3 regions of the Terrabacter sp. NPDC080008 genome follow, and region 3 is predicted to be linked to each of the others. Evidence: predicted binding sites of a transcription regulator. Region 3 holds the regulator's gene; each other region holds the start of a gene.
What was found. Region 3 encodes HrcA, which represses chaperone genes, less so after heat shock. Its sites were predicted from a motif close to TTNGCACTCGNNNNNNNCGAGTGCNAA; they were not measured.

Region 1 (5,420 bases), on a different contig from region 3:
AGCGCCTTGGCGGCCTGGATGAGCGCCACGCCACCACCGGCGACGATGCCCTCCTCGACGGCAGCCTTCGCGTTGCGGACGGCGTCCTCGATGCGGTGCTTGCGCTCCTTGAGCTCGACCTCGGTGGCCGCGCCCGCCTTGATCACGGCGACGCCGCCGGCGAGCTTGGCGAGGCGCTCCTGCAGCTTCTCGCGGTCGTAGTCGGAGTCCGACTTCTCGATCTCGGCCTTGATCTGGGCGATGCGGCCCTCGATCTGGCTGCGGTCGTCGGCGTCCTCGACGATGGTCGTCTCGTCCTTGGTGACGACGACCTTACGAGCCTTGCCGAGCAGGTCGAGGGTGGCGTTCTCGAGCTTGAGACCGACCTCCTCGGAGATGACCTGGCCACCGGTGAGGATGGCGATGTCGGTGAGCATGGCCTTGCGGCGGTCGCCGAAGCCCGGGGCCTTGACGGCGACGGACTTGAACGTGCCCTTGATCTTGTTGACGACGAGGGTCGCGAGGGCCTCACCCTCGATGTCCTCGGCGATGATCAGCAGCGGCTTGCCGGACTGCATGACCTTCTCGAGCAGCGGGACGAGGTCCTTGATGCTGCCGATCTTGCTGTTGGCCACGAGCACGTAGGCGTCGTCGAGGACGGCCTCCATGCGCTCGGTGTCGGTGACGAAGTAGGCGGAGATGTAGCCCTTGTCGAAGCGCATACCCTCCGTCATCTCCAGCTCGAGGCCCATGGTGTTGGAGTCCTCGACGGTGATGACGCCTTCCTTGCCGACCTTGTCCATCGCCTCGGCGATGAGACCGCCGATCTCCTCGTCGGCCGCCGAGATGCTGGCGGTCGAGGCGATCTGCTCCTTGGTCTCGATCTCCTTGGCCTGCTCGAGCAGACGGGCGGAGACGGCCTCGACGGCCTTCTCGATGCCGCGCTTGAGCGCCATCGGGTTGGCGCCGGCGGCCACGTTGCGCAGGCCTTCCTTCACCATCGCCTGGGCGAGCACGGTCGCCGTCGTCGTGCCGTCACCGGCGACGTCGTCGGTCTTCTTGGCGACCTCCTTGACGAGCTCCGCACCGATCTTCTCGTACGGGTCGTCGAGCTCGATCTCCTTGGCGATCGAGACGCCGTCGTTGGTGATCGTGGGGGCGCCCCACTTCTTCTCCAGGACGACGTTGCGGCCCTTCGGGCCGAGGGTCACGCGGACGGCGTCGGCGAGGATGTTCATGCCCCGCTCGAGGCCGCGGCGCGCCTCTTCGTCAAACGCAATGGTCTTGGCCATTCGGGTGGTTCCTCCCACGCGAATCGTTGGTGGTGGCCCGCATGACGCCCGCGACGGACGGGACCGGTCTCCCCAGCTTCATGTCGCTGCGAACCCAGCCCCTCGGCATACGGCCCATTTCTGTCACTCCCACCGGGAGAGTGCTAACGCCATTATTGGCACTCGCCGGGTGAGAGTGCAAACGTCTGCCAGCACGAGATGAGGGCGTATGCCGTCCGCCCGGCTCAGGCGCCCACAGCGGGGGCCAGCGCACCCGCGATGCGGGCGGCATACCCGGCGGACTCCTGCTCGGACGCGTACTTCGTCCGCGGCCAGAAGAACCCGCGCAGGCCGTCGCCCTTGGTGCGGGGCACGATGTGGACGTGCAGGTGCGGCACGGACTGGCTGACGACGTTGTTCATCGCGACGAACGTGCCCTGCGAGCCCAGGCCCTCGACGGCGGCGGCGGCGAGGCGCTGGGCGGCGCCGAGGAGGCCGGCGTGCAGCTCGGCCGGCAGGTCGAGCAGCGTGTCGACGTGGGTGCGCGGGACGAGCAGGACGTGGCCCTTGAAGACCGGCCGGCGGTCGAGGAAGCCGAGGAAGTCCGGCTCGTCGAGCACCACGTCGGCGGGCAGGTCACCGGCGACAATCGAGCAGAAGACGCAGTCCATGGGTGACAGGCTGCCATGCGCCGCCGCCTGCACCAGCGCGCCGGGGTCCGCCGGCGCGACCGGTCAGCTGCAGAAGACGAACAGGATGCAGTGGTGCTTCGTCTTGGTCGGCGTCGGCGTCGGGATCCCGGTCGGTGTCGCCGTGGGGCTGAGGAGCGGGGTGCTGTCCGTCGTCGGCGTGCTGCTGGGGGTGCTCACGGTGGGGGCCGTGGTGCTGGGCGTCCCGCTCGGGGTGGGAGTGGCACTGGTGGTCGACGTGCCGGAGGGGGCTGCGGGCGACGGTGTGGACGGCGCCGAGGAGGCCGGGGCCGGAGAGCTGCTGGCGGTGCCGTGACCGACCAGCGGGCGCGGCTGGGCGGTCGAAGGCCGGACCGGCGCGATCGGCGCGGCCGAGCCCGGCGCGGCTGAACTGGGCGCGCCGGAGGGCGTCCCTGCCGGCGTGCTGCTGGGGTCGGCCGTCGGGGCGAGGGACGTGCGGGCCTCGCTCCGGCTGGCGCGCTCGGCATCCGAGGCGGTCGCGCCCGGCTTCGTGGTCGCGGCGGTGGGGTCCCAGGGCTGGCTCACCGGGGCCTTGCCGGTGTCACTGCCGGCTGCCCACGAGGACCCGGCCACGGTGGCGGCAACACGGGAGCCGACGCCGGGCCAGTAGGCGATCGTCCCTGCGGTCAGGACGGCGACGCCTGCAACGCCGGCGATGACGACGTGCTGTCGGCGGCGCTCGGTGGGGTTCGTGGAGGGGCTGGTGTCGCTGGGCATGGCATCACACCGTAGGGGAAGAGCGGCGAAACCGCCCACTCGGCCGCTCGTCGGTACGGTGGCTGCATGCTCGGCAGCGCAGCGGTGCGAGACGTGGTTCACAGGTGGGCAGCACGGTGACTCCCCCGGTGACCCCTCCAGCCTCGCGCGGTTTCGTCGAGGTGGCCGACCGCGTCTTCCTCGCCCGCTACCCGCAGTGGGACGTGCAGGTCGGCCTCGTCCTCGGTCGTGACGGCGCGGTCGTGGTGGACACCCGCGCGAGCGACGTCCAGGGCCGCGAGGTGCTCGACGACGTCCGCCGGCTCGGGCGCGACATCGAGGTCCGGCACGTCGTCAACACCCACGTCCACTTCGACCACACCTTCGGCAACATCGCCTTCGACACCGCGACCGTCCATGCGCACGAGACCGTGGCGGCCACGCTCGAGGCTCGCGGCGAGCGGATCAAGCAGCTGCTGCGCGACGACCCCGCCGGTGCCCCGGAGTACGGCTACACCGAGGCCGACGCCCGAGGCGTGGTGGCCACGCCCCTGCGTCTCCCGGACCGGACGTTCGCGTCGAGCGCCACCATCGACCTCGGCGACCGCGTCGTGACGATGACGTATGCCGGTCGCGGCCACACCGAGGGCGACGTGGCCGTCGGTGTCGCCGACGCGGGCGTGCTGTTCCTCGGCGACCTCATCGAGGAGAGCGACCACCCGTCCCTCGGCGAGGACTCGTGGCCGCTCGAGTGGGCCGACACGCTGACCTCGCACCTGACCGCCGCGGGCGAGCCCGGCGTCGTCGTTCCCGGTCACGGCCGCCCCGTCGACGTCGCCTTCGCCGAGCGCCAGCGCGACGAGGTGGCTGCCGTGGCGGCGGTGCTGCGCGAGCGGCGGCTGGCCGGCATGGCGCTCGTCGACGCACTGCACGAGCCCGATGCGCGGCTGCCCTACCCGCTGGAACACCTCGGGACCGCCGTCCACCGCGTCTGGGCCCAGCTCGCGACACCCTCGCCAGCGGAGTGACGGCGCGGCGGTCCGCCGAGGCGGTCTGCCCAAACCGCCACGAGACGGGTCTTTCCGTCCGTAGCATCCGGGACACATCTCCCGTCGCCGAAGGGATCGTCCGGTGTCCGAGCCACGTCTGTCTCCCGCTGCACCGGTCGAGACCGGCCCTAGACGCCACCGGGACCCAGCACGTCCGAGGCTCTCGTGGTTCGCGCGTCGGAAGGTCGCTGCGCTCGACCGCGCATCGTCCCGGGTCCACGCCCGTCTCCTCGCACAGGTGGGTCGCGGCGAGCGCCCAGCCACCGCCACCGGCACGTCGGGTGGTCTGGTGGCCATCGCGCTTCTCGTCCTCGCGGCGTATGCCGCGTCATTCGTGCTGCTCGTCGTCGCGACCATCGCCTCGAAGAACGTCGTCGGCTGGTTCTTCGTCGTCCTCGCCTGGCTGATCGTGGTCGCGGTGGCACCGCGCCCCCACCGCCTCGAAGACGTGCACCCGTTGCCGGTCGAGGAGTTCCCGAGCGTGCACCACTACGTCACCACGGTGGCCGGGGCCGTGGGGACCCGCAAGCCGGACCTCGTCGCGGCCTCGACGGAGTTCAACGCCGGCGTCGCGCGGGTCGGCTGGGGACGACGTCAGGCGCTGGTCATCGGGCTCCCGCTCTGGACGCTGCTGACCGACGAGGAGCGGCTCGCGCTCATGGCGCACGAGATGGGTCACCTCCGGGGCCGTGACACCACGCTGGGCCACCTCGTCGGGCTGGCCCACCGGATCCTGCACCGGGCGGCGACCATCCTGACGCCGCTGCCGGCCGACGCGTACTCGGACTTCGTCGACTACCGCCGTGCGACCTCTGAGGCAGTCATGAACTCAGCCGCGTCCCTGGTCCTGCGCCTGCTCTCGGCCCCGCCCGTCCTCCTGCTCCTGCTCTTCGAGCGCCTCGCGGCGGTCGACTCCCAACGCCGGGAGTACCTCGCCGACCTCCGTGCCGCTGAGGTGGCCGGCACCGCCGCCATGGTCCGGCTGCTGGTCACGTTGGAGAACATGCCTGGTCTGCACACCCTGACCGCTGCAGCGGTCCGCCGGGGCGAGGACCCGTTCGCCGTTCTCGAGACGGTGCGCCTGCGTCCCGACCCGCTGCCCGAGCAGGTGGCCACGGCGCGTCGGCGCGCGCGTGAGCAGGATCTGCGCTGGGACGCCAGCCATCCCCGCGACGACCTGCGCCTGTCGCTCGTCGAGGCCCGCGCCTCCGAGCGAGGCGTGATGCCGACCGAGCTCGAGGACAGCACGGACGCCGAACTGTCCGCACTGCGTCCGGAGCTGCGGCGCCGGTTCGCCGTCGAGCTGACCGAGACCTACCTGCGCTGAGCCGCACCACCCCTCGCACCGGCGCCGGCGCCTGCGCCTGCGGGCGGGAGGGTGCGCGTCAGGGGCGCAGCGCCGAGGGGAAGGCGTCGGACCACGACCGCAGCACGGCTCCCCCGTCGGCCGAGCGGTCGACCGAGGTCGCCGCCAGTAGCGCATGGACGATGGCGCGGGCGACGCAGTCCGCACCGGCCTCCATCAGCATCGTCTGCTCCACCGGGTCCGGGGTGGGCCGCTCGCCGGTCGCAAGCGTGAAGAGGGTGTCACCGTCGAAGAGCGTGTGCACCGGCTTGAGCGCCCGCGCGTAGCCGTCGTGGCCGATGCCCGACATCTTCTGGCACTGCGCCTTCGTCAGCGAGGCGTCGGTCGCGATCACGCCGATGGTCGTGGC
Region 2 (5,420 bases), on a different contig from region 3:
TCGTCCCCCGAACTTGTCGTCTTCCGGCGAGCCATGGCCTCGCCGCCTTCGGTGCTCACTCGGGCGAACCCGCTCGGAGTGGAGCCCCATGCTAGTGCCGGTGGGCGTCCCCTCGGAGGGGCACATCTCGCCCGAAACACCCTCTGGGGAGAGCATGCCATCGAGATGGCATTTCTTGAACAAGTCCTTAAGAATCCTTCCTTTATCCGTGGTCACGAGCCCGGTTAGCGTCGGACCCGCGGCCCGCACCCCCTTTCTGCACCCGAGCTGGCCGGAGGACACGCGGGCTCACCCGCCCCACGGAGAGACGAGTACATGGCCGAGATCACCCGCCTTCCCGGACCGGTAGCCGACCTGTGGGACTGGCAGCTGGACGGCGCCTGCCGCGGCGTCAGCCCCGAGGTCTTCTTCCACCCCGAGGGCGAGCGCGGCCCGCGCCGGCGCAACCGCGACGCCCAGGCCAAGGCGGTCTGCGCCTCCTGCCCCGTCGTGACGCAGTGCCGTTCGCACGCGCTCGAGGTCCGTGAGCCGTACGGCGTGTGGGGCGGCCTGACCGAGGGTGAGCGCGAGCTGCTCTACGACGTCATCCAGGAGGCCTCCTGATCGTCTGACGTGGTCGGCCCCACTCCATGGGGGCCGTCGGCGACAGCCGGCCTGCACAGCCGCGACACGCCACGGCCGCGCGAGGGCAGGACGAACGAGGGCCGCTCCCCGCATTGGGGAGCGGCCCTCGTCGTGCCTCAGGCGTCTGACGCCAGGACGGAGCTGGGCAGGTCAGTGACCGTGCCCGTGGCCGTGGCCACCGGCCTCGACCTCCTCCTCCGGCTTGTCGACGACGAGCGTGTCGGTCGTCAGGATCATCGAGGCGATCGACTCGGCGTTGCGCAGGGCCGAGCGGGTCACCTTGACCGGGTCGATGACACCGGCGCCGATGAGGTCGCCGTACTCGCCGGTCGCGGCGTTGAGGCCCTGGCCCAGCTCGAGCTCGGCGACCTTCGAGGTGACGACGTAGCCCTGCAGGCCGGCGTTCTCGGCGATCCAGCGCAGCGGCTCGGCGACGGCCTTGCGGACGATGGCCGCACCGGTCGCCTCGTCACCCGAGAGCTCGAGGGCGTCGATGGCGGTGGCCGCGTGGATGAGGGCGGTGCCGCCACCGGCGACGATGCCCTCCTCGATCGCGGCACGCGTCGCGGAGATCGCGTCCTCGATGCGGTGCTTCTTCTCCTTGAGCTCCACCTCGGTGTGTGCGCCGACCTTGATGACGCAGACGCCACCGGCGAGCTTGGCGAGGCGCTCCTGGAGCTTCTCGCGGTCCCAGTCGGAGTCGGTGCGCTCGATCTCGGCCTTGATCTGGTGGACGCGGCCGGAGACCTCGCCCTCCTCGCCGGCACCGTCGATGATCGTCGTGTTGTCCTTGGTCAGGACGACGCGGCGGGCCTGGCCGAGGACGGTCAGGTCGGCCTGGTCGAGGCTGAGCCCGACCTCGGGAGCGATGACCTGGCCACCGGTGAGGATGGCGATGTCCTGGAGCATGGCCTTGCGGCGGTCGCCGAAGCCGGGGGCCTTGACGGCGGCAACGTTGAACGTGCCACGGATCTTGTTGACGACGAGCGTCGAGAGGGCCTCGCCGTCGACGTCCTCGGCGATGATGAGCAGCGGCTTGCCGGACTGCACGACCTTCTCGAGGACCGGGAGCACCTCGGCGACCGAGGAGATCTTGCCCTGGTTGATGAGCACGTAGGCGTCCTCGAGGACGGTCTCCATGCGCTCGGTGTCGGTGACGAAGTAGGCCGAGAGGTAGCCCTTGTCGAACTGCATGCCCTCGGTGAACTCGAGCTCGGTGGCGGTCGTCGAGGACTCCTCGACCGTGATGACGCCGTCCTTGCCGACCTTGTCGAAGGCCTCGCCGATGAGGCCGCCGAGGGTGGCGTCCTGGGCGGAGAGGGTCGCGACCGAGGCGACCTCGTCCTTGCCGTCGACCTCGCGGGCGTTCTCGAGCAGGCGGTCGTTGACCGCGGTGACGGCCTTGTCCATGCCGCGCTTGAGGGCGGCCGGGGCGGCACCCGCGGCGACGTTGCGCAGGCCCTCCTTGACCATGGCCTGGGCGAGGACGGTCGCGGTCGTCGTGCCGTCACCGGCGACGTCGTTGGTCTTGGTCGCGACCTCCTTGGCGAGCTGCGCGCCGAGGTTCTCGTAGGGGTCCTCGAGCTCGATCTCGCGGGCGATGGTGACACCGTCGTTGGTGATCGTGGGAGCGCCCCACTTCTTGTCGATGACGACGTTGCGGCCCTTCGGGCCGAGCGTCACCTTGACGGCGTTGGCGAGCGCGTCGACGCCGCGCTCGAGCGACTTGCGGGCGGAGTCGTCGAACTCCAGCTGCTTGGCCATGGTGTTCCTTTGGCTCGGGTTGCTTGGGTTGCGGTGCTTGGGGGAAACGAGACGCACCCCGGGGAGACCCCAGCGGGGCTCACCGGGGTGCGGTCACGGCATACGGCTGGGTCAGCCGACGATCGCGAGGACGTCGCGCGCGGAGAGGATCAGGAACTCCTCACCGCCGTGCTTGACCTCGGTGCCGCCGTACTTGCTGAAGATGACCTTGTCGCCGACCTTGACGTCGAGCGGGACGCGCTCGGTGCCGTTGTCGCTGAAGCGGCCGGGGCCCACGGCGACGACCTCGCCCTCCTGGGGCTTCTCCTTGGCCGTGTCCGGGATGACGAGGCCCGAGGCAGTGGTCTGCTCGGCCTCGAGGGACTTGACGACGATGCGGTCTTCGAGCGGCTTGATGGAAACCGACACGGTGGTGACCTTCCCTTCGGGACAGTCGGAAAACTGACGACGGACTGTGGGCTCTTCGAGGCTGGCCGCCGTCGCGGGGGTCGACCTCCCTCGAGGAGGGCGCTGGCACTTTCGGCTCGAGAGTGCCAACACGGCAAATCTAGGTAGGCGATTAGCACTCGGTCAAGTCGAGTGCCAACACTCGTGGCGGCGCTGGCAGGATGGCGCCATGGACGCCGCGATGGTCGACCGCCTTGCCGCCGGTGAGGGCTGGGCGCTGCTCCAGTCGCTGCCTCCCTATGACGAGGCCGCGTCCCTCTCGCTGCAGGGCCGGCTGCGCGACGCGGGCTTCGACGCCGACCTCGTCGCGGCCGCGATGACGCAGTCCCGGCTGCGCGCCCGGGCCGTCGACAAGTTCGGTGACTTCGCCGCCGGCATGCTCTTCACGCCCGACGGGCTGGAGCAGTCGACGCGCCTGGCGATCGCCGCCCGCCACGCCCACCGGTATGCCGCCGCCGGCGTCCGTGAGGTCCACGACCTCGGGTGCGGGCTGGGCGCCGACGCGATGGCCTTCGCCCGGCTCGACCTGGCCGTGCAGGCCGTCGACGCGGACGACGCGACGGCCCGCATCGCCGCCGTGAACCTGCGCCACTGGCCCACCGCCCACGTCCGTCACGCGCTCGCCGAGGACGTACGCCTCCCCCGGGGTGCCGCCGCCCGCACCGTCGGGGTGTGGCTCGACCCCGCCCGCCGGGTCAGCGGTGTCACCGATGCCCGCGGCCGCACCAAGCGCGTCTTCTCCCTCGATGCGATCTCGCCCTCGTGGTCCCGGGTGCTCGCCTTCGCGGACCAGGTGCCGGCGACCGGCGCGAAGCTCTCCCCCGCCTTCGCGCACGGGTCGGTGCCCCGGGGCGCGGAGGCGCAGTGGACCTCCTGGCACGGCGAGGTGCTCGAGTGCGCCGTCTGGTGGGGGCCGCTCGCGGCGACCTCCGGCCGCACGGCCGCCGTGTGCACCGAGTCGTCGACGTGGGTCGTCACGGAGGGCGACGCCGGCGACGGCGCGCTCGAGCCGGCACTCGGGTCGGTGGCGGAGGTCGGCGAGTGGCTCTACGAGCCGGACCGCGCCGTGATCCGGGCAGGCCTCACGGGTGCGTTGGTCTCGGCGGTCGACGGCGCCGAGCTCGCCTCCGGCGTGGGCTACGTGACCAGCGACCGCGCCGGCGAGGTGCCGTGGGCGCGTCGGTTCCGGGTCCTCGAGGCCATGCCACTGTCGACGAAGCGGCTCGCGCGCTGGCTGCGCGACCAGGGACACGACCGCGTCACCATCAAGAAGCGCGGCGTCACGCTCGACGCGGATGTGCTGAGGCGGCAGCTGAAGATGACCGGACGCGGCAAGGGCGGCTCCGAGGCCACCCTCGTGCTCACTCGCATCGGCGGCAGCCAGGTCGCGCTCGTCGTGAGCCCCGCCTGACCCGATTGCTCCCGCGCCGCTGCGACCGCGGCGCCCGTCGCCGCTCGCGGCGTGGAGCGTCGGCGGGCGGTTCACGGGCGACGTGACCTTCCAGCCCACCTTGCCCGCCGCCGATGCCGCTCCCAAGGACGGACGCCTCGGCGCTCTCCCGTTGCGGGCAGAGTCTCAGGACGTTGCGGCATAGCGTGCGTGCAGGGCGGTCCACGTCTGGTCCCAGTCGGGCAGCGGGACTCCGGACAGGTCGGCCTCGAGGCGGCGGACGTAGGTGTCCCAGCCGGCGGCGTAGCCGGCAGCCTGCGGTGGTGTGAGGCGCTCGTGGCGCAGCACGAGTCTGGCTCCGTCGGCGTCGGGGGTGATCTCGGCGGAGACGAGGGTTGCGGCGTCACCGACCGGCCACTCCCAGACGAGGCGCTTGGGTGGCGAGCAGGTGCGGACGCGGCACTGCGGGGTGTCACTGGCGTCGAAGTGGATGGTGAAGTCGCCTCCCTCGCGCAGGTCGCCGGAGACGGGGGCGAACCAGCGGGCGAGACGGTCGGGGTCGGTGCAGGCCTCCCAGAGGTCCTCCGGCGACGTGGCGTAGTGGCGGTCGAAGACGACGGCCACCTGATCGCCCGCGCGCTCCACCCGGCCCAGCACCTCGGTCAGCTCAGTCATCACTGTCCTTCCCTCGGGCCCGTCGTCCACGGGCGATCTCGGTGTCCAGGGCGTCGAGGCGCTGCGCCCAGAAGCTGCGCACGTCGCGGCACCACTGCTCGACCTCGTCCAGCGCCTCCGGGACGACCCGGTAGATCCGCTGCTGCCCGCGGGCCTCGGCCTCGACCACCCCGGCCTCGCGCAGCACCCGGAGGTGGCGCGAGATGCCCGGCCGCGACACGTCGAAGAGCGCCGCGACCTCGCCGGCCGTCAGCTCCCGCCGAGCCAGGCGCTCGACGATCGCGCGCCGCGTCGGGTCGGTCAGCGCCTCCCAGGTTCCGGTCACCATTCGAGCGTAACCCTCAAGTTACGTAACGTGCAAGGTACACGTCCTTCAGAGCCGGGCATCGGGCTGGGCGCCGACCCAGCGCACGGCAGCCGCACCGGCAGCGTTGGCCGCCACGAGCGCCGACCGGTCGTCGGCCCCGTTGGCGAGCGCCGCTGCGAGGGCACCGCAGAACGCGTCCCCGGCGCCGACCGT
Region 3 (5,420 bases):
CAGCGCGAGGTCGTGGTCCTGCGCTACTACGCGGGCCTGTCCGAGCCCCAGATCGCAGCGGCCCTCGAGATCTCACCCGGGGCCGTGAAGACCCACGCCCACCGCGCCCTCACCACCCTGCGCCGCACCATCGAGCCCCTGGAGCTGTCATGAACACAGACGCCACCGGGCCCGCGCCGCGTCCCGGCGAGGACCACGGGGAGCCGCCCACCACCGCCGGAGCACCCGGGCCTCGCGGGGACCACCCCCCGCTCGGGTCCACCGAGGCGCGCCTGCGCCGGGCACTGCACGAGGAGGCCCGGTCGATGGCTCCCACCGAACGACTCGACGCGATCCTCACCGAAGCGCGCGGAACCCGCGCCTCAACGGCCTTCACCGCGCGTGGACGCGGCGGCGACACCGCGAGGCCGACCCGCTCCCGTCGCCTGATGCTGCCGGCCGCGGCAGCCGCCGCTGCGCTGCTCGTCGCGGGCACCCTGTGGGCGCTCAACCGGCCACCGGCCCAGGCGCCGCCGGTCGCGGCGACCTCCCCCACCGCCACCTCCGTCGCGCCGACGGCGCCGGGCACACCCTCGGGCGCTTCCTCCGGTGCACCTTCGAGCATCCCCACCACCTCGGCCGAGGGGCTCTCCCCCTCCCCGACGGCGGCCCCGACGAGCGCCCCCGGGCAAGCGACAGTGCGCACGACCGTGCCGGTCTACTACGTCGGTCCGGTCGTGGCGGGGAGCCCGCAGCTGCGGCTCTTCCGCGAGTTCGCGCCTGCCTCTTTCCCCTCACCGAGCACGGGCGACAACACGGCCCTCGCGGCGCTCCGCCTGGCGATGGGCCCGGCACCGGCCGGCTCCTCCTACCGCTCCGCCTGGGTCGGCATCACGCCGCAGTCGGTCGCGGTCTCCGCCGACGGCATCACCGTGCGGCTGTCGGGAGGCACCGCCAGCACCCAGCAGCTGGCGATCGAGCAGCTGGTCTGGACGGTGCAGGCCGCGCTCGGCAAGTCGCTGCCGGTCCGGTTCCAGCTCGCCGACGGCGGCAGCCAGGTCTCCCCCGGTCACCCGGTGACCGCGTCCTACACGCGCCCGAGCGACCCGATGGCCGTCCTCGACCAGGTCGCGCCGATCTGGGTCGACGAGCCGGCCCGCGGCGCGGTCGTCAGCGCGGGCAAGCCCGTGACCGTCAAGGGCGTCGCCAGCACCTTCGAGGCCACCGTGCTGTGGGAGCTGTTCCGGAACGGCAGGCGCGTCGACGGCGGGGTGACCACCGCGGCCCAGTCGGCCCCGGCACGCGCCGCCTACACGTTCACCACCAAGCCGGTGCCTGCGGGCACCTATGTGCTGCGCGTCTACGAGAGCAGCGCCGAGGACGCGAGCACCGTGGCCGAGCAACGCGTGCCGCTCACCGCCCGCTGACCCACCCGCCGTCGTCTCGCGGTTCGAGGTGATCGCGGCAGCCGCAGGTGCCCGATATCACCTCGAACCGGGGCGCCGGCTGGGCGAAGGCCTGCGCATGCCGCCCCGCAGGGGCACGCTCAGCGCCAGCGGGCGCGCGCGCTGAGGACCGCGAGCGCCGCCGGGCCGGCGGAGGAGGCGCGCAGGATCGTCGAGCCCAGTCGAACCGGCCGGGCACCCGCTGCCGCCAGCGCGTCGAGCTCGCGCGCGGTGATGCCGCCCTCCGGCCCGACGACGAGGAGGACGTCGCCGTCGGTCGGCAGCTCCATGGGCGCGAGCGGCTCGGTGGCGTCCTCGTGGAGCACCAAGGCCAGACTCGCGCTCTTGACCCGCGCGACGAGGCCGTCGATCCCCACGACGGAGGCGGTGGCCGGCATACGGGCTCGGCGGGACTGCTTGGTCGCCCGGGCCACGACGGCCGCCCACTTGGCCTGCGACTTCGCCGCCCGCTCGCCGCGCCAGACCACGACGGAGCGCTCGGCCTGCCACGGCACGACCTCGTCGACGCCGAGCTCGGTCGCCGCCTCGATCGCCTGCTCGTCGCGGTCACCCTTGGCGAGGGCCTGGACGAGCACGAACCGCGGCGCGGGCGCCGGCTCGTCGACCACGTCGAGCACCCGGCCGCACACGCGGGTGCGGTCGACCTCGGTGGCCTCGACGAGCACCCGCCGGCCGGCGCCGTCGGCCACGAAGCAGCGCTCACCGGGGCGCAGCCGCACCACCGTGGCCGCGTGCCGGCCCTCGTCGCCCTCGAGCACGAGCGTCGCGCCGACGACGGCCGCGGCCACCGCCGAGGGCTCGCCGAGGAAGAGCTGGTGCGTCACCGCGGGCCCACCGGAGGGCTCACTTGTCCTTGAAGGCGTCGCGCAGCTTGCCGAACAGGCCCTTGTTGGCCGGCGTGAGCCGGCCCTGGGGGCTGTCCTCGCCGCGCAGCGCGGCGAACTGGCGCAGCAGCTCCTCCTGCTCCTCGGTCAGGCGCGTCGGCGTCTGCACCGTGGCGTGCACGAGCAGGTCGCCTCGGCCGCCGTGGCGCAGGTGGGTGACACCGAGGCCGCGCAGGGTCAGCACGTCGCCGCTCTGGGTGCCCGGCTTGATCTCGAGGTCCTGCATGCCGTCGAACGTGGACAGCTTGAAGCTCGTGCCCAGCGCGGCCGCCGCCATCGGCAGCTCGACGCTGCAGTGCAGGTCGTCACCGCGGCGGGTGTACGTCTCGTGGTTGAGGACGCGGATCTCGACGTAGAGGTCGGCGTTGGGGCCGTTGCCCGGGCCGACCTCGCCCTCGCCCGTCAGCTGGATGCGGGTGCCGGTGTCGACGCCCGCGGGCACCTTGAGCTTGAGGCTGCGGCGGGTGCGCACGCGCCCGTCACCGGAGCAGTCGTGGCACGGGTCGGTGAGCGTGGACCCGAATCCCTGGCAGTTGACGCACGGCCGCGAGGTCATGACCTGGCCGAGGAAGCTGCGCTGGATCTGCTGCACCTCGCCGCTGCCGTGGCAGATCGGGCAGGTCTGGCGCCCGGTGCCCGGCTCGGCACCGTCGCCGCCGCACCGGGTGCAGCCGACCGCGGTGTCGAGCGTCAGCTCCTCCTCGGAGCCGAAGACCGCCTTGGCGAGGTCGATGTCGAGGCGTACGAGGGCGTCCTGGCCGCGCTGCACGCGCGAGCGGGGGCCGCGTGAGCCGGCCGTGGCACCGGCGCCGAAGAAGGCGTCCATGACGTCGCTGAACGAGAAGCCCTGGCCGGCCCCGAAGCCCGCGCCGCCGCCCGTCGCGAACGGGTCGGCGCCCATGTCGAAGGACTGGCGCTTCTGCGGGTCGGAGAGCACGTCGTAGGCCTGCGACACCCGCTTGAACTCCTCCTCGGCCTCGGGGCCGGGGTTGACGTCGGGGTGCAGCTTGCGGGCCAGCCGACGGTAGGCCTTCTTGATCTCCTCCTGGCTCGCGTCGCGCGAGACCCCGAGGACGGCGTAGTAGTCGTTCAAGCTGGTTCCTTCGATACGTGGTGCTTCTGGTTCCGGCGCCGTGGGCACCGGCGGACTGGCCGAGGTCGGTGCTTCGGGTCAGGTGGCCTGGTTCTCGTCGAGGATCTCCGAGACGTAGCGCGCCACGGCCCGCACGGAGGCCATCGTCGTCGGATAGTCCATCCGGGTCGGGCCGAGGACTCCGAGGCTCGCGACCCGCTCGCTGCCCGAGCCGTACCCCACGGAGACGAGCGAGGTGGTCTGCAGGCCAGAGACGGGGTTCTCGGAGCCGATGCGGACCGAGACGAGGTCGGGGTCATCGCCCAGCTGCCCGAGCAGGCGCAGCAGGGTGACGTGCTCCTCGAGCGCCTCGAGGATGGGTCCGATGGTGCGCGGGAAGTCGGCGACCGAGCGGGCGAGGTTGGCCTGCCCCGCCAGCACGACGCGCTCCTCGCGCTCCTCGACGAGTGCGTCGCCGAGGGCCGAGACGACCGCCTGCAGCGCCGCCCGGTCATCGTCGGCTCCGGCGCTGCCGTCCGGCTCGTCGACGAGCCGCCGCAGACGCGTCGCCGCCACGGTGAACGGCACGCCGGCCGCGACCTCGTTGACCCGGGTGCGCATCGACGCGACGAGAGCCTCGCCCTCAGCGCCGACGAGGACGCGACCGGTGTCGACGACGCGCTGCTCCACCCGCCCGGTGTTGACGATGAGCACGACCATGAGGTGGGTCGAGCCGAGCGGCACGAGCTCGACGTGCCGGACCGTGGAGCGGCTGAGCGACGGGTACTGCACCACGGCGACCTGGCGGGTGAGGCTGGCGAGGAGGCGCACGGTGCGGTCGACGACGTCGTCGAGGTCGACGGCGCCCTGCAGGAACTGGCTGATCGCCCGGCGCTCACCCGGTCCCAGCGGCTTGATGGCGCTCAGCCGGTCGACGAAGACGCGGTAGCCGGCGTCCGTGGGCACTCGCCCGGCCGACGTGTGCGGCGCGTGGATGAGGCCCTCCTCCTCGAGCAGGGCCATGTCGTTGCGCACGGTGGCGGCGCTGACGCCGAGGTGGTGGCGCTCGACGAGCGCCTTGCTCCCGACGGGTTCGGAGGTCTGGACGTAGTCCTGCACGATGGCGCGCAGCACCATCAGCCGGCGGTCCTCGCTCATCGCAACCCTCCCTCGCTGGTCTCGCACGTGCTGGGCGGCGCTCTGGCAGCGTGCTGGCACTCTCGATTGACGAGTGCCAAGTCTACGTCGTCGCGGCCGGATCTCCGATTCCGGCCAAGTAATGCCGCCACCCAGTCGGCGCCCGCGTGGCGGCTGCCGACGACCCGGCCCGACGGCATACCCTCGCTTCCCGTGTCCCCCATCGACCGTTACGGATCAGACGTGCTCAGCGGCGACTGGCGTGCCCCGCGCCGCGGTCGCTCGACCCCGGTGGCCGCGGAGCCGGACCTCGTCGTCGAGGAGGTGGAGACGGGCTGGGTGGGCGCCGTCGTCCGTGTCGAGAAGGCGGGTGGCATGCACGTCGTCCACCTCGAGGACCGGCAGGGACGGACCCGAGCGTTCCCCCTGGGCCCCGGCTTCCTCGTCGACGGCGCACCCGTCACGCTGACACCGCCCACCGCCGCGGCCGGGGCGGCGCTCGCAGCGGCTCGCAAGGCCGCCTCGCGGACCGCGAGCGGCTCGGTCGCCGTCGAGGGGGCGCGGGCCCGCGTCGCGAGCGGGTCGCGGATCTACGTCGAGGGGCGTCACGACGCCGAGCTCGTCGAGAAGGTGTGGGGTGATGACCTGCGGGTCGAGGGCGTGGTCGTCGAGCTCATGGACGGCGTCGACGACCTCGCCGGCATCATCGCCGACTTCCACCCCGGCCCCGGCCGGCGGATGGGCGTGCTCGTCGACCACCTGCTGCCGGGCACCAAGGAAGCGCGGATCGTCGAGCAGGCGCGAGCCCTGCCGGGCCTGAGCCAGCACGTGCGGATCCTCGGCCACCCCTACGTCGACGTGTGGCAGTCGGTGCGCCCCGAG

Region 1: the regulator HrcA is predicted to act here: its motif matches at 1,427-1,453, upstream of groL (chaperonin GroEL).
Region 2: the regulator HrcA is predicted to act here: its motif matches at 2,948-2,974, upstream of groES (co-chaperone GroES).

The regions. Positions count from the first base shown of each region.
Region 1 covers NZ_JBFBLC010000007.1:51,615-57,034, reverse strand. The annotation lists gene groL (chaperonin GroEL) at 1-1,271, opposite strand, end outside; gene AB0316_RS18065 (HIT family protein) at 1,496-1,921, opposite strand; gene AB0316_RS18060 (hypothetical protein) at 1,985-2,677, opposite strand; gene AB0316_RS18055 (MBL fold metallo-hydrolase) at 2,806-3,684, shown strand; gene AB0316_RS18050 (M48 family metalloprotease) at 3,995-5,032, shown strand; gene AB0316_RS18045 (P1 family peptidase) at 5,091-5,420, opposite strand, start outside.
Region 2 covers NZ_JBFBLC010000005.1:172,563-177,982, reverse strand. The annotation lists gene AB0316_RS15430 (WhiB family transcriptional regulator) at 316-603, shown strand; gene groL (chaperonin GroEL) at 775-2,388, opposite strand; gene groES (co-chaperone GroES) at 2,500-2,796, opposite strand; gene AB0316_RS15415 (class I SAM-dependent methyltransferase) at 3,005-4,246, shown strand; gene AB0316_RS15410 (SRPBCC family protein) at 4,412-4,900, opposite strand; gene AB0316_RS15405 (metalloregulator ArsR/SmtB family transcription factor) at 4,893-5,225, opposite strand; gene AB0316_RS15400 (PfkB family carbohydrate kinase) at 5,274-5,420, opposite strand, start outside.
Region 3 covers NZ_JBFBLC010000002.1:19,332-24,751, reverse strand. The annotation lists gene AB0316_RS05950 (SigE family RNA polymerase sigma factor) at 1-153, shown strand, start outside; gene AB0316_RS05945 (Gmad2 immunoglobulin-like domain-containing protein) at 150-1,406, shown strand; gene AB0316_RS05940 (16S rRNA (uracil(1498)-N(3))-methyltransferase) at 1,526-2,269, opposite strand; gene dnaJ (molecular chaperone DnaJ) at 2,289-3,422, opposite strand; gene hrcA (heat-inducible transcriptional repressor HrcA) at 3,501-4,559, opposite strand; gene AB0316_RS05925 (DUF3097 domain-containing protein) at 4,752-5,420, shown strand, end outside.